2 regions of the Aeromicrobium sp. SP1 genome follow, and region 2 is predicted to be linked to the other one. Evidence: riboswitches for the same ligand, from Rfam matches in the RefSeq annotation. Region 2 holds a riboswitch; the other holds the start of a gene.
What was found. Region 2 has a riboswitch for cobalamin ahead of cobN (cobaltochelatase subunit CobN). Riboswitches for the same ligand answer to the same signal wherever they lie in the genome.
Positions count from the first base shown of each region.

Region 1: it holds a riboswitch for cobalamin, as region 2 does, so the genes downstream of both, ACT26F_RS15265 (prenyltransferase/squalene oxidase repeat-containing protein) here and cobN (cobaltochelatase subunit CobN) in region 2, are expected to answer to the same signal.

Region 1 is NZ_JBQVVK010000001.1:3,123,881-3,134,998, reverse strand. Features, by position in the region: gene ACT26F_RS15275 (CbiQ family ECF transporter T component) at 1-628, opposite strand, end outside; gene ACT26F_RS15270 (hypothetical protein) at 645-1,472, opposite strand; gene ACT26F_RS15265 (prenyltransferase/squalene oxidase repeat-containing protein) at 1,481-3,007, opposite strand; cobalamin riboswitch at 3,087-3,221, opposite strand; gene ACT26F_RS15260 (acyl-CoA dehydrogenase family protein) at 3,340-5,235, shown strand; gene ACT26F_RS15255 (hypothetical protein) at 5,352-6,116, shown strand; gene ACT26F_RS15250 (MarR family winged helix-turn-helix transcriptional regulator) at 6,172-6,672, opposite strand; gene ACT26F_RS15245 (iron-siderophore ABC transporter substrate-binding protein) at 6,829-7,851, shown strand; gene ACT26F_RS15240 (FecCD family ABC transporter permease) at 7,848-8,882, shown strand; gene ACT26F_RS15235 (FecCD family ABC transporter permease) at 8,879-9,940, shown strand; gene ACT26F_RS15230 (ABC transporter ATP-binding protein) at 9,937-10,734, shown strand; gene menB (1,4-dihydroxy-2-naphthoyl-CoA synthase) at 10,750-11,118, opposite strand, start outside.
Region 2 is NZ_JBQVVK010000001.1:1,067,045-1,078,162, reverse strand. Features, by position in the region: gene cobM (precorrin-4 C(11)-methyltransferase) at 1-223, shown strand, start outside; gene ACT26F_RS05290 (precorrin-2 C(20)-methyltransferase) at 522-2,027, opposite strand; gene ACT26F_RS05285 (precorrin-8X methylmutase) at 2,024-2,695, opposite strand; gene ACT26F_RS05280 (nitrite reductase) at 2,692-3,573, opposite strand; gene ACT26F_RS05275 (alpha/beta hydrolase) at 3,570-4,184, opposite strand; cobalamin riboswitch at 4,225-4,351, shown strand; gene cobN (cobaltochelatase subunit CobN) at 4,379-7,945, shown strand; gene cobF (precorrin-6A synthase (deacetylating)) at 7,942-8,730, shown strand; gene ACT26F_RS05260 (hypothetical protein) at 8,670-9,344, opposite strand; gene ACT26F_RS05255 (L-lactate dehydrogenase) at 9,396-10,361, opposite strand; tRNA gene ACT26F_RS05250 (tRNA-Pro) at 10,435-10,508, shown strand; gene ACT26F_RS05245 (galactosyltransferase-related protein) at 10,552-11,118, opposite strand, start outside.

The DNA.
Region 1 (11,118 bases), 2.1 Mb from region 2:
GGCTCGCGTCGCCGCGCAGCTTGCGGGCGCGGTTGACACGGCGGACGCTCTCGGCGAGTTGGGGGAACACCGACACGGCGACGACGAGCGCCGCGCCGACCTCGTACAGGGCGGGCGGCACGGAGGCGAGCAGGCGCTTCGGGTTCGCGAGCGAGTTCACCGCACCGATGCAGATGATGAGGGTGGCGAGTCTCAGCCCGTCGTACAGCCCCAGCAGGACCTCGTTGACCGTGACGTCGCCGAGCAGCTGGACGCCGCGCGCGACCTCGGGCAGCGGGATCTCCGGCAGCGGGAACAGGATCGCGTCACCGGGGACGGCGCCGCCGCCGAGCAGGATCCGGAAGACGACGCGGGTCACGACGACGAGCGCGCCGAAGTACAGGTAGTAGCGGAACGACAGGGCCCAGGGCGCGTCCCCGCGACAGGCCGCGACCACGAGCGCTGCGATCGCGATCGTCAGGACGAGCAGGACGGGGTTGAGCGTGAACGAGGCCCCCGCAGCCAACCCGAGTCCCCAGAGCCACCACGCTCCGGGATGCAGCTCGCGGGCCTCCCTGCCCGAGATGTGTAGCGGAATCCACCCCGAACCGGAGGGCTGGCCCCGATTCGGGTGGACGTCGCTACGCATCTGCTGCATGGAAGGTTCAGGCTCCTCGCCGGCGCCGCCAGACGACGCCTCCCGCGGCCGCCAGGACGGCCAGCACCAAGCCTGCCACGAGCACGATCCCCACGTTCGAGGTCGACTCCTCGGCCGAGGCGGGGGTCGCGTCGGCCGTCTGCGCGGCGCCGTCCGCGGCGCTCGCCGCCTCGGAGCCGGTCGCGGTCGGCGCCCCGGTCGACGGGGTGGCCGTGGTCGGGGTCGTGGGCGTGGTGCTCGGCACCGTGGTGGCGCCGGAGGTCGGAGCGGTGGTCGCGGTGGTGCCCGCGGCGGCGGGCTTCCCCTTCGTGGTGCCGGACGAGCCCTTCGCGCTGCCGCCGGAGGTGCCGGAGCCGCCGGAGCCGCCCGAGCCGCCGGTCGGTGCCGCCGACGTGGGCGTCGCGGTGCGCGGCGTCATCGTGGGCCACGTCCGCGAACTGGAGGTCTGGAACACGAAGGCGACCCAGCCGCCCTTGGGCACCTTGAGCGAGGTCACGCCTCGGCTCGAGTACGACCAGCGGCCGGAGGTGCCGTCCGACCAGAACAGGCCCCAGTAGGCGTCGGCCGGTGGCGTCTCCGTGCACGGATCCGAGGCCGGTGAGCCGTCGATCCGACACACGAACCCGCTCGCGAGCGCGGCATAGGTCAGCGCGTGCCCGGCGTCGACGAAGTTGTTCGCGGCGACACCGCCGCCATCGGCGTCACAGCCGACCGACGCGTTGACGACGACCGTCACCCCGGTGCCCCCGGAGCACGCGGCCGCCTCCGCCGGGGCCGCGATGCCCACGCCGCCGGCGGCGACCCCGAGGAGGGCCGCCGCCAGCAGGCGACTCATGCGAAGGGTCACTTCACCACCGTGAAGGTCTTCGTGCCGGTGCGGTTGGCGAAGGCGCCCTTCACGACGACCTTGGCCTTGCCGAGCTTCGTGCCGACCTTGAAGCGGTACGTGTAGGTGCCGCCGGGCGAGGCCACGCCCGACTTCACGAGCGAGCCGCGCACGAAGATACGCACGGGCTCCCTCGCGGCGAGGCCGGAGACCTTGACCGTCTGGACCTTGGTGCGCTTGACCTTGGCGGCGGCGAGCTTGACCCCGACGGACTTCGCGGCCAGGACGGTCGCCGTGGTCGAGCCGGCGCGGTTGCTCCGCGAGCCGGTCACGGTGACGGTCCGGGTGGCCGTTCCCGCGGGCGCCTTCAGCGCGACGGAGACGGTTCCGCCCGCCGGGACCGTGCCGCTCACACTCGTCCCGCCGGAGATCCGCGCCGTGTACTTCTCACCCGCGGCGAGTCCGGTCGCGGTCGCCCTGACGGTGCCGCCCGCGGTCGTGAAGGTCGCGGGCTGCTTCACGGTCACCGAGCCGGCCGGCAACAGCGCCTGCAGGCCCGCGGCCGCCTGGCTCGTCGCGAGGATCCACGAGCCGAGGTCGGTCGAGCCGATCCCCGAGGACTTCGCGGAGGACAGGCCGTAGTCGTCGTACGCGATCGCACCGGCCTGGGTCGCGAGGTGGGCGGACCCGTCCGCGACCGACTCGGTGACCTGGTGCGCGAGCAGCCAGGCAGCGGCCGAACCTGCTGCGCCCTGCTGGCCGACGAGCGCCAGCGCGCTCGCCGCGAGCCCGGTGGAGTTGGAGTTCGAGCCCCACTCGGAGCCGAACGAGCCGTCCGCCTGCTGCGCCGCGAGCAGTGCCCCGGTGGCGGCGTCGACGTCGTCCTGCAGGTTCGCGTGACCGGCCTCGTCCGCCTCGACGAGGGCCCGCAGCGCGGCGGCGGTCGTGTCGACGTCGATGATCGCCGGGCAGCTTCCCGTGTAGTCCCGGAACGAGCCGTCGGCGCACTGCTGTCCCAGCAGCGACGTGATGGAGGCGTTCGCCTTGGCGCTGTCGGCATCGACGAGGGCGCGCGTGACGTAGACGTGGTTGAGGCCGCCCTCGGCCCCCGTGGTGATCCCGCTCGTGGCGTCGGTCGCGGTCTCGACGTCGCCGATCAGGTCGCGGCCGTCCACCGCGTGCGGGTCGCCGCCCGTGAGGTCCACGGCGAGGGCGAGCTTCGCCTTGCGTCCCGGCGTCGTCAGGAAGTCGTCGCCGTGGGCGACGACGGCGTCGACCATGCGCCCCTGCAGCGGCTCCTTCGTGCCGAGATCCGCCAGCGTGAAGACCACGTCGAGGCTCGTGCCGTAGTCGGGGGCCGGCAGGCCGGTCGACCAGTCCGGGTAGACGATGACGTCGTCGACCAGCTGGTCCTCGAGCCACCGGGCGGCCGAGTAGCTGTAGGTGTTGGGCGCCGCCGTGGCGGCGGGGCTGACGGCGACGGCCGTCGAGAGGGCGACCGCACCGAGAGTGGTGGCGGTCAGCGCACGGGTGCGCAACTTCATGGGGGGTCCTTCCCGCTGCAAAGGCGGGAGGTGGAACGCCGGTGGGCCGGAGTCCGTCCCGCTGTGTTCCTCGACAGCGCGTGGTCGGTCCCGTCAGGCAGGTCTTCCGGCTGCCCCCGAAGGGGATCACGGTTGCGGGTCAGCGCCGGATTCGCACCGGCTTCCCCTGACACTGCGGGAATTTGTTGAGTTGTGAGCACGTGAACTGTAACAACGACCGACCCGCGGCCACGCGGCGAGGACGGATCCTTCGGCATTGCGGTGACCAGGGCCACCGCAACGCATCAAGATCCGTCCCCCTGTGGCGGGCCCGCGCCAGTAGCGTGGCCGCCATGACTCTCGGTGACGAAGTGCGGCGGGCGATCGACGGCAAGTGGCGGCACGTGCGGGAGCAGAGCCGGGCCGAGCTCGCCACGATGGACCTGGCGTACGACCACTCGCTGTCCCTCGACGAGGCGCGCGACCGGGTGCTCGGGCAGATGCGCGGGCTCGTGCCGACCGGCATCCCGGCCGCCGGCTTCCGCACCGAGAACGGCGGCACGGGCGATCCCGGCATGGCCGTCACGGGGATCGAGATGCTGGCCCAGTTCGACCTCTCGCTCATGGTGAAGGCCGGAGTCCAGTGGGGGCTCTTCGGCGGTGCGATCGAGAACCTCGGCACGCAGCGACACCACGAGGCCTACATTCCTCCGCTCATCTCCCTGGACCTGCTCGGCTGCTTCGCGATGACCGAGACGGGCCACGGCAGCGACGTCCAGAGCCTCGAGACCACGGCCACGTACGACCCGGCCACGCTCGAGTTCGTCGTCCACTCCCCCACGCCGTCGTCCCGCAAGGACTACATCGGGGGCGCCGCGCAGCACGCCCGCGTCGCCGCCGTGTTCGCGCGCCTGGTCACGCTCGGCGAGGACCACGGCGTGCACTGCTTCGTCGTCCCGATCCGCGACGAGGACGGGGCCGACCTGCCGGGCGTCACCACGAGCGACTGCGGGTACAAGGGCGGCCTCGGCGGTGTCGACAACGGCCGGATCATGTTCGACGAGGTCCGGATCCCGCGCGCGAACCTGCTGAACCGGTACGGCAACGTCGCCGAGGACGGCACCTACACCTCGCCCATCGAGAGCGGCAACGCCCGGTTCTTCACGATGCTCGGCACGTTGATCCGCGGCCGGGTCAGCGTCGGCGGGTCGGCCCGCGCCGCGGCCGAGGTCGCGCTCAGCATCGCCACGAGATACGCGCTCGAGCGACGTCAGTTCGAGGGCGCGCCGGGCGAGGAGACGGTGCTCCTGGACTACCGCGTGCACCAGCGCCGGCTGCTCCCCCTGCTCGCCGAGGCGTACGCATATCGGTTCGCCCAGAACCAGCTCGTCGCCCGCATGGACCGCCTGCAGACCGAGTCCGAGCCCGAGCCGCACGCCCAGCGGGAGCTGGAGGGCCGCGCCGCCGGCCTCAAGGCGATCCAGACGGCGTTCGCGACGCGGTCGATCCAGGAGTGCCGCGAGGCGTGCGGCGGTGCCGGCTACCTCGCGGAGAACCGGCTCACGACGCTCAAGGCCGACAGCGACGTGTTCACGACGTTCGAGGGCGACAACGTCGTCCTGCTGCAGCTCGTCGCGAAGGAGCTGCTGACGTCGTACGCGAAGGACGTGCAGGGTCTCGACCCCGTGGCCATGGTGCGGTTCGCCGCGGGCACGGTCGCGGACACGGTCAAGGAGCGCACCGCCGCCGCCCAGCTGATCCAGCGCCTCATCGACGCGCGCTCCGGCGACGCCGACGAGCACGACCTGCTGCACCGCGGCACCCAGCTCAACCTCTTCGAGGACCGCGAGCAGCACGTCATCGAGACCGCCGCCCGCCGGCTGCGCCGGGCCGGGAAGGACCGGGCGAAGGCGTTCGCGGTCTTCAACGCGGCGCAGGACCACGTCCTCAAGATCGGTCAGGCGCACATCGACCGCGTCGTGCTCGAGGCGTTCACGGCCGGCATCGCCCGCTGCGAGGACGAGCAGGCCGCCGACCTGCTGCGCGACGTGTGCTCGCTGTACGCGCTCACCGTGATCGAGCGGGACAAGGCGTGGTTCATGGAGCACAACCGCCTCTCCGACGACCGCGCCAAGGCCGTCTCGCGCGAGATCAACGCCCTCCTGGACCGGTTGCGCCCGCACGCGCTGACCCTCGTCGAGGGGCTCGGCGTGCCCGCCGAGACGCTGGACGCCGCCCTGCTGGGGTGACCCACCCCCGGAAACGGGGGGATGGTGTCCGAAACCGGGTCACGCACGCCGGAAAACGGTAGTCGCCGTGTCAGACTGCTCGTGCTCTACTGCTGCCACATCTACTCGGGGAGATCATGAACCGACGCCTGTCCTCGGCCGCGCTCGCTGCCGCCGCCGCCCTCACCATCTCGCTCGCCACGCCGATCGCCGCCCACGCGGACGAGTCGTCGACGCTGAGCCGCTCCGCCACCTCCGGCACGGTCGCCTCGGCCGCCGTGACCCCGGCCGTCGTGACCTCGGGCTCCGCCCGCCTCACGTCCGGCGGGACGATCACGAGCAGCACCTACGTGTACGCCCAGACCCAGGCGAGCGTCGCCGCGTCGGCCGGCTCCAGCTGGTTCGTCAAGGGCGACGTCTACGTCAACGGCCGCCTCGCCGCCGCCGACCAGTACATCGCGTCGTACAAGTACCCGTCGAGCAGCGTCTCCTGGCCCCGGTCCGCCGGTTACGGCACGGTCCAGCTGCGGGACGTCCACGTCGAGGCCTACGACGCGGACTACGCCTTCACCGACACGCCGCTGGCCGCCAGCAACGTCGTCCCGGTCAAGCGCGGGATCGACTACGGCTACGGCTCGCTCGTCAAGAGCGGCAAGAAGCTGACGATCAAGGCGAAGGGCTGGCGCACCTACGAGGCGAACGGCTCGAAGAAGTCGCTGCGCAAGATCAAGCTCCAGCGTCACTACAAGGGCAAGTGGCGCAACTTCAAGAACATCAAGGTCAACGCGTCCGGCAACGGCAAGATCGTGTTCAAGCAGAAGAAGAAGTTCAAGTACCGGCTCGTCCACCCCGGCTCGAGCACGATCGTGACCTACGCGACGGGCGCGTCGCGCAAGATCTGACGCACCTCGCGCGAGAGCGCCGGTCCGCCTTCGGGCGGGCCGGCGCTTCGTCGTCTCAGGAGGTCGAGTCGGCCCAGTCGTCGCGGCGCAGGACCGTGAGCAGCTCGTGGATCGAGCGCTGCTGGTCCGGCGGCAGGGCCGTCAGTCCGAACTCGATGCCGGTCAGCGCCGCGGTGGCCTGCTCCAGCACGACCTCGCCCTCGGGCGTGAGGGAGGCCAGGGCGCGGCGGCGGTCGCTCTCGTCCACCTTGCGGTCGACGAGACCGTCGGCGACGAGCCGGTCGATGAGGTTGGTGACGGACGTCGGATGGACCATGAGCCGCTCACCGATCTTCGACAACGGCAGATGGCCCGCCGTGCTGAACGACAGCAGGCGCAGCACCTCGAAGCGGGCGAACGTGATGCCGAAGGGCTTGAGCGTGCCGTCGAGCCGCGCGCTGAGGATCTGGTGGACCCGCATGATCGAGGTCGCCAGACGCATCGAGGTCGCGTCGCCGATCCGCTCCTCCCACAGCTCGCCGGCGCGCTCGAGTGGGTCGAAGTCCAGTCCGGGCATGGACCCCACCGTACCGGCGCGGGCGCGGCGATCCGGGGTGCGCGGGCCGGGCGCCACGCCACCGGAAGTCGCCGGTGTGACGTACCCCCGGATGACAGTCCCGGCACCGGGCGGTTAGCCTAGGCTTACCTACCCCTGCGTACGAAAGGCATTCCGTTGCGTCTCGCACGAATCCTCGCCGCCGCGACCCTCGCGTTCGGTCTCACCGCCTGTGGCTCCTCCGACGACACCGACTCCGGCTCGGACCCGGCCGCCTCGGGAGACGCCTTCCCGGTCACGATCGAGCACCAGTGGGGCGAGACGACGATTGAGAAGCAGCCCGAGCGGGTCGCGACCGTCGCATGGTCCAACCAGGACAACGCGCTCGCGCTCGGTGTCGTGCCGGTCGGCATGCCCAAGATCACGTATGGCGACGACGACTCCGACGGCATCGCCGTGTACGTCAAGGACAAGATCGACGAGCTCGGCGCCGAGACCCCGGCCCTGTTCGACGAGACCGACGGCATCGACTTCGACGCGATCGCGGCCACCGAGCCCGACCTGATCCTCGCGCCCGTCTCGGGCGTCACCGAGGAGGAGTACACGACGCTCAGCAAGATCGCGCCGACCGTCGCGTACCCCAAGGGCACCGCGTGGACCACTCCGTGGCGTGACGCGCTGACGATCACCGGCAAGGCCCTCGGCAAGTCCGACGAGGCCGAGGCCTTGGTCGCCGACCTCGACGCGCAGATCGCCGAGGAGGCCGCCAAGTACCCGCAGATCAAGGGCACCACGGCCGTCATGAGCTGGATCGACCCCTCGGACCTGTCGAAGGTCGGCTTCTACACGTCGCAGGACACCCGCGCGGCGTTCCTCAACGATCTCGGCTTCGCGACGCCGCCTTCGGTCGAGAAGGCGTCGCAGGGCGCCGAGTCGTTCTTCATCGAGGTGAGCGCCGAGAAGGCCGACACCCTCGACGACGCCGACGTGTTCGTCGGCTACGGCGACGACGCGGCCCTCAAGAAGGCCCAGGCCGACTCCCTGATCGGCAAGATCCCGGCGATCGAGCGTGGCTCGGTCGCCCTGCTCGAGGACAACTCCCCGCTCGCGGGCGCCGTCTCGCCGTCGGCCCTGTCGATCCCGTGGATGCTGCCGGAGTACACGAAGCTGCTCGGCGATGCGGCGGCGAAGGTGCAGTGACCCAGACCGTCGTACAGACCACCTCCGGGGGCTCCGCGACCGCGCGGCGTCCCCGGTGGTGGCTGGCGGTGGCCATCGCGGCCGCCCTCGTGGCCGCGTGCGCGTCCGTCGCGTTCGGCTCGCGGGTCGTGAGCCTGCCCGACGTGTGGCACGCCGTCACGGTCGGCGGCGAGGACGTCGCCTCGGCGGCCGTGCGCAGCCGCGTGCCGCGCACGATCCTGGCGCTGCTCGTCGGGGCCTCGCTCGCGATGGCCGGAGTCATGCTGCAGGGCGTCACCCGCAACCCGCTCGCCGACCCCTACATCCTGGGCATCAACTCCGGCGCGTCCCTCATGGTCGTGATCGGCATCGCGTTCTTCGCGATCCACTCGATGCAGGGCTACATCTGGTTCTCGCTGGCCGGCGCGACCCTCTCGGCGGTCTTCGTCTACACCGTCGGGTCCCTCGGCCGCGGTGGTCCGACCCCGCTCAAGCTGGCGCTCGCCGGAGCCATCACGACGGCCGCGCTGAGCTCGCTGACGAGCGCGATCCTGCTGCCGCGCACGGACGTCATGAACGTCTTCCGGTTCTGGTCCGTGGGCGGCGTCGGCCGCGCCGAGAACGCGGACACCCTCACCGTCCTGCCCTTCCTCGCCCTCGGGACGGTGCTGTGCATCGCGACCGCGAGGTCGCTCAACCTGCTCGGGCTCGGCGACGAAGCCGCCGCCGGGCTCGGCGTGCCGGTCGTGCGCGTACGGCTCGTCGGCACGGCCGCCGGCATCATCCTCGCCGGCGCCGCCACGGCGCTCGCGGGACCGATCGGCTTCGTCGGCCTCGTCATCCCGCACCTCGTCCGCATCGTGATCGGGGCGGACCATCGCTGGCTGCTGCCCGTCTCGGCGTTCGCCGGAGCGGCCCTGCTGACGCTCGCCGACGTCGTCGGGCGGGTCATCGCCCGACCCGAGGAGATCGAGGTCGGCATCATCACCGCCCTGATCGGCGCGCCCGTGTTCATCTGGGTCGTGCTCACGAAGACGGGAGCGAGCCGATGACCGTCACCGACTCCCAGGCCCCCATGACCGCCGACGGCGTCGCCCTCGTGCGGCGCGCCCGCGACCGCGCGGGTCGCCGCGTCGCCCTCGTCGTCGCCGGGCTGACCGTCCTGCTCGCGGGCCTGTTCCTGTTCGCGCTCATGTACGGCGAGCATCCCTATTCGTTCGGCGACGTCGTGCGCGTCATCGCCGGTCAGCAGGTCCCCGGCGCCAGCTTCACGGTCGGCGAGCTGCGGCTTCCACGCGCTGTCCTGGCCGTCCTGGCCGGTGCCGCGTTCGGCATGGCCGGCGTGACGTTCCAGACGATGCTGCGCAATCCGTTGGCGAGCCCCGACATCATCGGGATCACGAACGGCGCCAACGTCGCGGCGCTGTTCCTCATCCTCGTCGTCGGCGCCTCCGGGCTGGTCGTGTCGCTGGCCGCCGTCGTCGCCGGCGTCGGCACGGCGTTCGCGATCTACCTCCTCGCGGCCCGGGGCGCCGTCGTCGGGACGCGACTGATCCTGATCGGCATCGGCGTCGCGGCGATGCTCAACAGCGTCACGTGGTACCTGCTCGTCGGGGCGAACCAGTGGGACCTCGCCGCGGCCATGCGCTGGCTGACCGGCAGCCTGAACCTCGCCTCGTGGGACGACGTGGCCCTGCTCGCGCTCGCCTTCGCGCTGCTCACGCCCGTCGTGGCCGCCCTGGGCCGCGACCTGAGCCTGCTGCGGCTGGGCGACGACGCGGCCGCCGGACTCGGCGTGCCCGTCGAGCGGAGCCGCCGCCTGCTCGTGGTCTCGGCCGTGGGCCTGGCCGCGTTCGCGACCGCCGCGACCGGCCCGATCGCGTTCGTCTCGTTCATGGCGGGGCCGATCGCGACCCGCCTCGTCGGTCCGCGGGGCGCGCTCGTCGTGCCCTCGGCCCTCGTCGGCGCGGCGATCGTGCTGGCCTCGGACCTCGCGGGGCAGTTCCTCTTCGAGAACCGCTACCCCGTCGGCGTCGTCACCGGAGCCCTCGGCGCGCCGTTCCTCGTCTACCTGCTGATCCGTTCGAACCGCACGGGAGGTTCCCTGTGACCGCCACCCTGTCCACCCAGTCGCTCACCCTCGGGTACGGGGACCGCACGATCGTCGACGAGCTCGACCTCGAGCTGCCCACCGGCGTCATCACCGCGATCGTCGGCGCGAACGCGTGCGGCAAGTCCACAATGCTGCGCGGGATGGCCCGCCTGCTGTCCCCAGAGTCCGGTCGGGTCCTGCTCGACGGCAAGGACATCCACGCCGTCTCGACGAAGCAGGTCGCGCGCACGCTCGGCCTGCTCCCCCAGACGCCGATCGCGCCCGAGGGCATCACGGTGGCCGAGCTGGTCGCCCAGGGTCGTCATCCGCACCGTCGCGCCTTCAGCCGGTGGACGGCCAACGAGGACGCGATCATCGCGTCGGCCCTCGAGGCGACCGGCGTGCTGGATCTCGCCGGCCGGGTCGTCGACGAGCTCTCCGGTGGCCAGCGTCAGCGCGTCTGGATCGCGCTCGCGCTCGCCCAGCAGACCGAGGTGCTGCTGCTCGACGAGCCCACGACGTTCCTCGACGTGTGCCACCAGGTCGAGGTGCTGGACCTGCTGACCGACCTGAACCGCGACCGCGGCACGACGGTGGCGATGGTGCTGCACGACCTCAACCTCGCCGCGCGCTACGCGGACCACCTCGTGGCCGTGCACCACGGTCAGATCCACGCGCAGGGCACCGCCGAGGAGGTGCTGACCGAGGAGACGGTCAAGATCGTCTTCGGCCTCGACGCCCGCGTCGTGCAGGACCCCACGAGCGGCCGCCCCATGATCCTGCCCCTCGGCCGCCACCACGTGCGGACGTGAGGCACCGCCGAGAGGTCAGGGCCGGCGCGGGAAGCTGCTGAAGTCCGGGGTGCGCTTCTGCTTGTAGGCGTCGCGGCCCTCGTGGGCCTCGGCCTGGCCGTAGAAGAGCAGGTTGGCGTCGTGGGCGAGCTGCTGGATGCCGGCGTAGCCGTCCTCGTGCGCGTGGAAGCTGAGCTTGGACAACCGCACCGCCCACGGCGAGAGGGCGAGGATCTCGCGGCACCACTTCAGCGTCTCGGCCTCGAGGTCGGCGAGCGGGACGACCGTGTTGACCAGGCCCATCCGCATCGCCTCCGGCGCGTCGTACTGACGGCACAGCATCCAGATCTCCTTGGCCTTCTTGGGCCCGACGAGGTCCGACAGGATGCTCGAGCCGTAGCCGCC
Region 2 (11,118 bases):
GCACTACGGGCCGGCGTGCCCGGTCGCCGTCGTGTTCCACGCGAGCCAACCCGACCAGGTCGTCCTGCGCGGCACCCTCGCCGACATCGCCGACGCGGTCGAGGCCGCGGACCTGCGGCACGGCGCCGTCATCCTCGTCGGACCGGCCCTCGCCTCGGACGTCCGCGGCGCCGACTCCTACCTCTACGACCCCGCCCGCGACCGCTCCCTCAAGCGCGGCTGACGCGGGGGCGGTGACTTACGCACCGCAAACGAGGCGCAGCGGTACGCAACTCACCGCCCGACCCACCAACACACCACCGGACCCCCGCGGGCGGTGACTTACGCACCCCAAACGAGGCGCAGCGGTACACAACTCACCGCCCGACCCACCACCACACCACCGGACCCCCGCGGGCGGTGACTTACGCACCCCAAGCGAGGCCCAGAGGTACACAACTCACCGCCCCACCCACCACCGCACCACCGGACCCCGCCGGCGGTGACCTGCGCACCCCAAACACGACCCAGAGGTGCGTAGGTCACCGCTCCACGAAGCGCGGGGTCCAGACGCGGCCGTCGGGGGTGACGCGGGTGGACGAGGCGCCGACGATGATGAGGCACTTCATGTCGATCGACTCCGGGTCGAGGTCGGCGAGGGTCGTGACGACCAGCGACTCCTCGGCGCGCCCGACGTCGCGGCCGACGACCACGACGGTCGCCGGATCGCGGTGCTGCAGCAGGAGTTCGCGCATCTGCGCGACCTGGTGCGGGCGCTCGGACGAACGCGGGTTGTAGACCGCCAGCACGAGGTCGGCCTCGGCGATCGCGCGCAGGCGGGCCTCGACGACGTCCCACGACTTGAGTCGGTCCGAGAGGCTCACGACGGCGAAGTCCGCACCGATCGGTGCACCGGCGCGGGCGGCGACGGCCTGCACCGCGGACACGCCGGGGAGCACCTCGACGTGCACGTCGACGTACGCGGGGTCGGCGGCGGCCTCGAAGACGGCCGAGGCCATCCCGAAGATCCCGGCGTCACCGCCGGACACGACCGCGACACGGTGGCCCGCCCGCGCGAGGTCGAGGGCGAACCGCGCGCGGTCGAGCTCGACCGTGTTGCCCGAGGCGTGCCGCTCGAGGCCCTCGCGTTGGGGCACCCGGTTCACGTACGGCGCGTAGCCGACGACGTGGTCGACCGAGTCGAGGACCGCCGCCGCCTCGGGGGTGAGCCAGCCCTCGGGGCCGGGACCGAGGCCCAGCACGTGCACCGTCGCGCCCGGCGACGTCCCGTCGACGCCCGTGGCCGGATCGTCGTACCGGCGCCGCTTCGCGTGGGTGTCCCCCGGCACGATCACGAGCGAGAAGTACGGCACGTCGTCCGGGTTGACGTCGGTGACCCGCAGGTGGCGCTCGCCGGACATCGAGGCGCGCTCCACGTAGATCGCGTCGTCGAGGCGGCCCGCCTCGCGCAACGCGGCCACGACGTCCGGGAAGGTCCGCCCGAGCTTCATGATGATCGCGCCATCCGTGTCGGCGAGCCGCCGCGCCAGCTCGGCGCGACCGAGTGTGCCGGGCAGGACCGTCAGCACGTCGGTCTGCCGCACGAGCGGGGTACGCGTCGCCGCGGTGCCGGCGGCGAACGCGGGGACCCCGGGCACGATCTCGGTGTCGTACCGCAGGCTGAGCCGGTCGTGCACGTACATCGAGGAGCCGTAGAAGAGCGGGTCGCCCTCGGCGAGCAAGGCCACGTCCCGGCCCGCGTCGAGGTGGTCGGCGAGCCGGTCGGCGCAGTCCTCGTAGAAGTCGGCCATCGCTCCCGCGTAGCCGCCGGGGTGGTCGGTCTCGCCCGTCGTCACGGGGTACTCCAGGGCTTCCTCGATCGTCTCGCCACCGAGCAGGTGCGCGACGATCCGCCGCGCGTTCGACGACCGGCCGGGCGCGTGGTGGAACGCGACGACGGGGGCCGTCGCGACGACCCGCGCGGCCTTGATCGTCAGCAGGTCGGGATCGCCCGGGCCGAGCCCGACGACGATTAGCCGGCCGGTCATTCCCGCTCCTGGGCGAGCGCGTTGAGCGCCGAGGCCGCCATCGCCGAGCCACCTCGGCGACCGCGGACGGTCAGGAACGGCACGTCGATGCCGTGATCCTCGGCGAAGGAGGCGAGGGCGTCCTTCGACTCGGCCGCACCGATGAAGCCCACCGGCACGCCGATGATCGCCGCTGGTCGTGGAGCCCCGTCGAGCAGCATCTCGAGCAGGTGGAACAGCGCGGTCGGAGCGTTGCCGAACGCGACAACGGCACCGTCGAGCCGGTCGGCCCACAGCGACACCGCGGCCGCCGACCGAGTGGTCCCCCAGTCCCGGGCGAGCTCGGGAACCTGGGGATCGCCGAGCAGGCACAGCACGTCGTTGTCGGCCGGCAGCCGCGAGCGGGTGACGCCGGAGGCGACCATGGTCGCGTCGGTGAGGATCGGCGCGCCCCGCTCGAGCGCCGTGCGCGCAGCCGCCACGAGCCCGGGATGGACGACGAGGTCGCGCGCCAGGTCCGTCTGACCCGTGGCGTGGATCATCCGGACGGCGACCTTCTCGGCGTCGGCCGGGTTGCCGGCCAGGTCGGCCTCGCGACGGATCGTCGCGAACGAGTCGACGTAGATCGCGGGGCCGGACTTCTCGTACGCGAAGTGGGCCGTCGGTCGCACGGGAGTGGATGTGTTCACGCGTCCTCCAGGTCGGGGATCACGACGCTACGCCACGGCGTCAGCACGAGCCCGGCCGCACCGGAAGCGGCCAGGCGGGCGAACAACTGGGCCGTCACGAGGCCCTCGGGCAGGTCGACGACGTCGAAGGCGCGACCGTCGCCCTGGCGGTGCCGGCCGGGAGCCGGCGGGTCCGCGTGCACGCGCGTGCGCGGGTCGCGGGTCGTCCGGCCGAGCAGTCCGGAGGGTCCCCGGGGCAGCTCGTCGACGTGCCACGCGGCCTGCGGCCCGCTCCCGCGAACGCGCGAGAACTCCCGCGCGAGGTCGACGAGTCGCGCGGCCGCCTCGGCGATCGGCACGACGTCGCCCCAGCCGTCCAGCCCGGCGCGCAGCTGGACGTGGGCGGCGTCGACCGCCACGAGACCGAGGTCGAGGGAGCGCCCGAGGACATCCCCGCGACCGTCGTCGAGCACGAACAGGAAGCGACCTCCGAGATCGGCGAGTCCCGGCTCGGCGCACAGGCGCGCGTCGAGGTCGCGAACCACAGTGCGCAGGTCGGCCCGTCCCCCGGACCGCCCGGTCAACGGCGAGGCGACGATGTTCCGGACGAGCTCGTGGGTGTCCGAGGGCAGCAGGCCGGTCGCCCGGATCGCGTCGACGACCTCGTCCGGCACCTCACCGCCCGGCGCGTCGATGCCGCGCAGCTGGACGTTTGCACGGCTCGTGACCAGCACGGTGCCGTCGGCGTGGGCGCGCGCGACGTCGAGCAGGCCGCCGAGCGCCTCGGTCGCGATGACCCCGCCGGGAGTCCGGAGCCGGACGATCGCGCCGTCGCCGGCCGCCCACGGGCGGAACACGCCCGGGCACAGGTCGCGTCGGGTGCGCACGGTGCCGGTCATGGGCGCACCACGATCGCGGCCACGGCGTCGGCGTGCTCGTCGACGATCGTGAAGTGGTCGGCGGCGAGCTCGTCGAGGGTCGTCGGCCAGCCGGCCTCGTTCCACTGGGCGTGGGTGCTGCGGACCTCGTCGGTCAGGACGAGGTCGTCGAGCAGACCGTGCACGAAGGCCACGGTCGTCGGGCGCTCGGTCCGCGAGGTCGCGGGTCCCACGAGCGCGCCGCTGATCGGGTCCACCCGGTCGAACGAGCCCGAGGCGACGCACACCGTGCGCGCCAGCGCGATGCCGAGCCGGCGCTGGTGCAGCGTCAGGCTCGCCGCGGCGACGCCGCCGAGGGACCAGCCGACGAGCGTCAGCTCGTCCGGATCGTGGTCGGCGGACTCGCGGGCAAAGCGCAGCGAGGTGAGCAGCTCGGCGCGGCCGCCGTCCGGGGCCGAGGCGTCCCAGTCGGGGACCACGACGCGCCGGCCGTGCCCGGCGATCGCCTCCGCGAGACGGGTCAGGCTGAGCCGCTCGTTCGGTCCGCGCCCGTGCCAGAGCAGCACCGTCGGCCCCGTGCCGACGACGGTCGCGATGCGGCCGGGTGCGTAGTCCCGAACAGCCGTGGTCATGCCGCCAGCGTAAGCAGCACGGGGCGCGATGTCTCCGGGCAGCGCGGTACGCTGACGCGGTCCGCTCGCCGCGGACCCAGGAACTCCGGTGTGATTCCGGGGCGGTTCCGCCACTGTGAGTCCGAGCGATCGGCAAGCCAGACACTGGCCGCGGCGACTTCCGACCGTAGGGGCGAGAACCCCCAGGAGGATCGATGCCGCGCATCGCACTGCTGTCCACGTCCGACACCGACCTGCTCTCGGCCCGCGCCAGCGGAGCGGACTGGCTGTGGGGCAACCCCGTCCGAGGCGTGCCCGCGCATTTCGCGACCGCCGACCTCGTGGTGGCGCGGGTCCTCGGTACCGCCGACGACGTCCGCGAGCTGGTCCTGCCGCACATCGGTGACCGGCCGCTCGTGGTGCTCGGCGGCGAGCTGACGCCGAGCGCCGAGCTCATGGAGCTGTCGACCGTCCCGATCGGGATCGCGGCGCAGGCCCACCGGTACCTCGTCGAGGGCGGACCGGCGAACCTGGCCCAGCTGCACGCGTTCCTGTCCGACACGATCCTGCTCACCGGCGAGGGCTTCGAGCCGCCGGCCGTCGTGCCGGCGTGGGGGTGGGCGGAGCGCCCACATCCGCCGCGGCCCGACCTGCCGCGCATCGGGGTCCTGTACTACCGCGCCCACGAGGCGAGCGGCAACGCGGGATTCGCCCATGCGCTCGCCGACGCGATCGACGCCACGGGCGAGGCGACCGGCGTCCCGGTGTTCTCCGCCTCGTTGCGCTCGGCGCCGGCCGACCTGTTCGAGGAGCTGGCGACCCTCGACGCGCTCGTCGTCACGGTGCTCGCCGCCGGCGGTGCCACGCCCGCGGCCGCGTCGGCCGGCGGCGAGGACGAGGCGTGGGACGTCGAGCGGATGGCCGCACTCGACATCCCCCTGCTGCAGGGCCTGTGCCTGACGTCGAGCCGCGACGAGTGGCTCGCCTCCGACGACGGCGTCACGCCGCTGGACTCCGCGAACCAGATCGCCATCCCCGAGTTCGACGGCCGGATCATCACGGCGCCGTTCTCGTTCAAGGAGATCGATGCCGACGGCCTCCCCCGGTACGTCGCCGACCCCGAGCGGTGCGCCAGGGTCGCCGGGATCGCCGTCGCGCACGCGCGGTTGCGCCACGTCCGCCCCGAGTCCCGCCGGCTCGCGCTCATGCTCTCGGCCTACCCGACAAAGCACAGCCGAGTCGGCAACGCGGTCGGGCTGGACACGCCTCGCTCGGCGGTGCGGCTACTGCGGCGGCTGGCCGACGCGGGCTACGACCTCGGTGGCCCGGACGCGATCCCGGGCCTGTCGCTCGAGGACGAGACCGAGGCCGGCAACGCCCTGATCCACGCGCTGATCGACGCCGGCGGCCAGGACGAGGAGTGGCTCACGTCGGGCGACCTCACCGCGGCGCACGTGCGGATCCCCGCCGCGCAGTACCGCGAGTGGTTCGCCACGTTGGATCCCTCGCTGCGGGCGGGGATCGAGGAGGCGTGGGGACCGGCACCGGGGCGCCTGTTCGTCAACGACGCCGACGAGATCGTGCTCGCGACGATCACCGCCGGGAACCTCGTCGTGCTGATCCAGCCGCCGCGGGGGTTCGGCGAGAACCCCGTCGCGATCTACCACGATCCCGACCTCGCGCCGTCGCACCACTACCTCGCGGCCTACCTGTGGCTCGAGCGGGGATTCGGGGCGCACGCCGTCGTGCACCTGGGCAAGCACGGCTCGATGGAGTGGCTGCCGGGCAAGAACGCCGCCCTGTCGGCCGCCTGCGCGACGGATGCGGCGATCTCGAACCTGCCGCTCGTCTACCCGTTCCTGGTCAACGACCCGGGCGAGGGCGCCCAGGCCAAGCGCCGCGCGCACGCCACGATCGTCGACCACCTGATCCCGCCGATGGCTCGCGCCGAGACGTACGGCGACATCGCGCGGCTCGAGCAGCTGCTCGACGAGCACGCCAACATCGCGGCGATGGATCCCGCGAAGCTGCCGGCGATCCGCGCCGAGATCTGGCAGCTCATGCACGCCGCGGAGATGCATCGCGACCTCGGCCTCGACGAGCGCCCCGGTGACGAGGACTTCGACGACTTCATCCTGCACGTCGACGGCTGGCTGTGTGAGATCAAGGACGTCCAGATCCGCGACGGCCTGCACGTTCTCGGCGAGGCTCCGACGGGGGCCGTGCGCGTCGACCTCGTGCTGGCGATCCTGCGCGCCTCGCAGGTCTGGGGCGGCCGGGCCGCGGCGGTACCGGGGCTGCGCGCCGCGCTCGGACTGAAGGAGGGCGCCGCGACCTCCGCTGTCGACGAGATCGAGCAGCGGGCCCGCGGGCTGGTCGAGGCGATGGAGGCCGCCGCCTGGGATCTCGCCGTCGCCGCCGGGCTGCACGAGGACCCCGAGGTCGTCCGGGTGCTGGAGTTCGCGGCGACCGAGGTGGTGCCGCGGCTCGCGCGGACGACCGACGAGATCGACGCCGTCCTGCACGCCCTCGCGGGCGGGTACGTCCCCGCCGGACCGTCTGGCTCACCACTGCGCGGGCTGGTCAACGTCCTGCCGACGGGCCGCAACTTCTACACCGTCGACCCGAAGGCCGTCCCGTCCCGGCTCGCGTGGGAGACGGGTCAGGCGATGGCCGACTCGCTGCTCGAGCGCCACCGCGACGACACCGGTGAGTGGCCACGCTCGGTCGGTCTGTCGGTGTGGGGCACGTCGGCGATGCGCACGTCGGGCGACGACATCGCCGAGGTGCTCGCCCTGCTCGGTGTCCGTCCGCGGTGGGACGAGGCGTCGCGCCGGGTGTCGGACCTCGAGGTCGTCCCGCTCGCGGAGCTCGGCCGGCCGCGGATCGACGTCACGGTGCGGATCTCGGGCTTCTTCCGCGACGCCTTCCCGCACGTCGTCGCGATGCTCGACGACGCGGTCCGGCTCGTGGCAGGACTCGACGAGCCCGTCGACCAGAACTTCGTCCGCGCCCACACGCAGGAGGAGCTCGCCGCGCACGGCGACCCGCGCCGGGCCACGACCCGGATCTTCGGCTCCGCGCCGGGGTCCTACGGGGCGGGCATCCTGCAGGTCGTCGAGTCGGGGAACTGGCGCGACGACGCCGACCTCGCGGAGGTCTACACGGCGTGGGGCGGCTTCGCGTACGGGCGTGACCTCGCCGGTGCACCGGCCGCGGACGACATGCGTGCGAACTACCGGCGCATCCAGGTCGCGGCGAAGAACATCGACACCCGCGAGCACGACATCGCCGACTCCGACGACTACTTCCAGTACCACGGCGGCATGGTTGCCACGGTGCGCGCGCTGACCGGCAAGGACCCGCAGGCGTACGTCGGCGACTCGACCAGCCCGGACCAGGTCCGCACCCGGTCCCTGCGCGAGGAGACGCAGCGGGTCTTCCGATCGCGCGTCGTCAACCCGCGCTGGATCGGCGCGATGCAGCGGCACGGCTACAAGGGCGCCGTCGAGCTGGCCGCCACGGTCGACTACCTCTATGGCCTCGACGCGACGACCGGCGTGGTCCACGACTGGATGTACGACACCCTCGCGAAGGAGTACGTCCTCGACGAGGACAACCAGGCGTTCATGCGCGAGGCGAACCCGTGGGCGCTGCGGGGGATCGTCGAGCGACTGCACGAGGCTGCCGATCGTGGCCTGTGGCAGGAGCCCGACCCCGCGACCCTCGCCGCGATGCAGGAGGTCTACCTGTCGATCGAGGGCGATCTGGAGGACCGGTGAGCCGACTCCTGCTGATCGGCGTCGGTCCCGGCGATCCCGACCAGGTCACGCTGCAGGCCGTCGCGGCGCTGCAGTCGGTCGCGTGCGTCGTGGTGACCGAGAAGCGCTCCGGCGACCCCCTCGCGGCGGCCCGCCGGGCGCTGTTGGCCCGGCACGCGCCCGCCGTCCCGATCGTCGTGGTCGAGGATGCCGAGCGGGACCGCTCCCCCGGCGGGACGGGCACGTTGTCGGACTATCGGGACGCGGTCACGGCGTGGCACGAGGCCCGGGCGGCGCGCTACGCCGAGGCTATCTCCGGCATCGACGGGGACGTCGGCTTCCTCGTGTGGGGCGACCCGGCGCTGTACGACTCGACGATCCGGGTGCTCGACCGGGTGGCCGCCGACACGGACACCGAGCTGGTCGTGATCCCCGGCATCAGCAGCGTGCAGGCGCTCGCCGCGGCGCACGGGATCGTCCTGCACGAGATCGGCCAGCCGTTGCACGTCACGACCGGCCGCCGACTCGCCGAGGCCGTGGCCCAGGGGCAGGAGAACGTCGCGGTGATGCTCAACCGCGACCTCGCGCCGCTGGAGGCTCTCGACCCAGAGTGGTCGATCTGGTGGGGCGCCAACCTCGGCACGCGAACGCAGGAGCTCGTCGACGGGACGCTCCCCGAGGCGTTGCCGCGGATCCACGCGGCGCGCACCCGCGCGAAGGACGCCGCCGGGTGGGTCATGGACGTCTACGTGCTGCGACGTCCGACGTCGGCCGACTCGCCACGGCTGCGGCGTGCCGATCGGTAGGCCGGAGCCCGCAACGCCGTGACCCAGCCGTAGTTCGCGAGATCGGGCGGCGGTCGGCGGACGGGGTCGAAGCTCGGCTCCTGCGATGAGGGCCGGAGCAGTTCGAGGTCGCCGAAGGCGGTCCACTGGGCCGAGCCGTCCGACCACAGCAGGACGTAGCGGCGCGGACCCTGCGCGGCGGCGGCCAGCCACACCGGTCCGTCGGGCCCTCGGTACGGCAACAGCGTCGTGGCCAGATGGGGCGTCGAGGGGCGGACGACTCGCAGCACGAAGCGGCCGATCCGCGAGGAGCCCGTGCTGGCCAGGAGCACGTCGGACTCGCTGCTGAGCCCGAGTCGGATCGCGAGGCCGCGGATGTCCGCCCAGCCCTCGGGCAACCCGATCGCGGCGGAGATCCGGATGACGGCGTCGTGACGTCCGGCCTCGTCGATCCACGCGATCCCCGTCGGCGACCCGGTTCCCGTGGCGGTGTACCGCGACTCCCAGACCCGACCGCGCGGATGCAGCGGCTTGGGGGCGGTGCGCAGCGCGGCGAGCGCAAGGGTCGCTCCGGCGAGGAGGCGGCCTCCGGCGACGCTCGCGAGTCCGGTTGCGCCGGTGACCACGACGTTCATGCCGCAGCAGTACCCACTGCGAGCATCGTCATGCCTCGGGCGAGGCGGGGCTCAGATCCCGAGGTCCTGCTGGACCTTGCGCAGCGCCTCGGCGGAGGCGTGGAGTTGACGCTCCTCGTGGGCGGACATCCGCACGTCGAGGACGCGGGCGACGCCCTTCGCGTTGACGATGCTGGGGATCGAGAGGGCGACGCCGTCGATGCCGTGATGGCCACCGTGCACGATGCTGACGGGCAGGACGGCGTTCTCGTCGTGCAGGATCGCCTCGATGATGCGCGCGCCGGAGATGCCGATCGCATAGTTCGTGGCGCCCTTGCCCTCGATGACGGCGTACGCGGCATTGCGGACCCGATCGGTGATGTCCTCGAGCTCGGCGTGCGAGAACGGCCGCTGGTCCGAGGCGCTCGCCGACGGCTGCCAGTCCATGATCGGCACGGGACCGATGCGGGCCTGGGACCACAGCGCGAACTCCGTGTCACCGTGCTCGCCCACGATGTCCGCGTGCACGCTGTTCGGTGCGACGCCCGCGCGCACCGCGAGCAGCTGCCTCAGTCGCGAGGTGTCCAGCACGGTGCCCGACGCCATGACTCGCTCCACGGGCAGGCCGCTGATCTGCTGCGCCGCGACGGTGAGGACGTCACACGGGTTGGTCACGAGCATGAAGACCGCGTTCGGCGCGTACTCCTGCAACACCGGCAGCATCTTCTCGAGCAGCTTGACGTTCGTTCCGGCCAGATCGATACGGGTCTGGCCCGGATCCTGCTTCGCGCCGGCGGTGATCACCACCACGTGGGCGCCGGCCACGACCTCCGGATCGGCCCCGCCGATGATCTGGCTGCTGCCGGTGAAGAGCGCACCGTGCTGCAGATCGAGGACCTCGGCCTCGACCTTCGGCTTGTTGATGTCGTAGAGGGCGATCGTGCGCGCCGACCGTCGGATCATGGCGGCGTAGGCCATGGACGAACCCACGCTGCCTGCCCCGACGATGGCGACCTTGGAGTTCTCGATGACTGCCATGACCCCATCATGGTGCCCAGACGGGTCGATGACGAGGGCGAAGTTCGCTGGGGTAGACTCGGTCCGGTTGTCACGGGCTGTAGCGCAGCTTGGTAGCGCACCTGACTGGGGGTCAGGGGGTCGCAGGTTCAAATCCTGTCAGCCCGACACCGTGATCTCTACGGAGATCGAAAGTCCCGGACCTGGGGAATCAGGTTCGGGACTTTCTTCGTGACGCGGCGGGCTCGCTCCGGACCCATCCGTCGCCGTGTCGTACGACGAGGCCCTCCCGCTCGAAGGCACGCAGCCAGCCATCCATCGGCCAGCGACCCCAGCGGTCGTGGAACAGGGCACCGTTGCGCAGGATGTCGTCGAGGTGACCGATCGGAGGGTCCTCGGTCCGATGGTGCTGGTGGAAGGCGCGGGCGCCACCCGTCCAGCCGAGCCGCACGCCCTGGCGGGTCGCGGACTGGGCGAAGTCGGTGTCCTCGGCGCCGTAGCCGACGTACTCCTCGCAGAAGCCGCCGATCCGTGCCCAGGTGTCGCGGGACATGGCGAAGGACAGCGACCAGAAGAGGTCCGGGTCATCGCCGTCGACGCGCGTTCCGGCCGGCGGCGCGGGCCTCGCCGGGTGCGGATCGTCCCACCGTTCCAGGACCGCCAACGGGTACCCGCCGTCCGGCGGGGGCGGCAGGTACGTGACCGGGCCGGACCACAGGACTCCTGGGGCCTCGGCGACGGCCTCGGCATAGTCCGCGACGAGCCCCGGTGACACGAG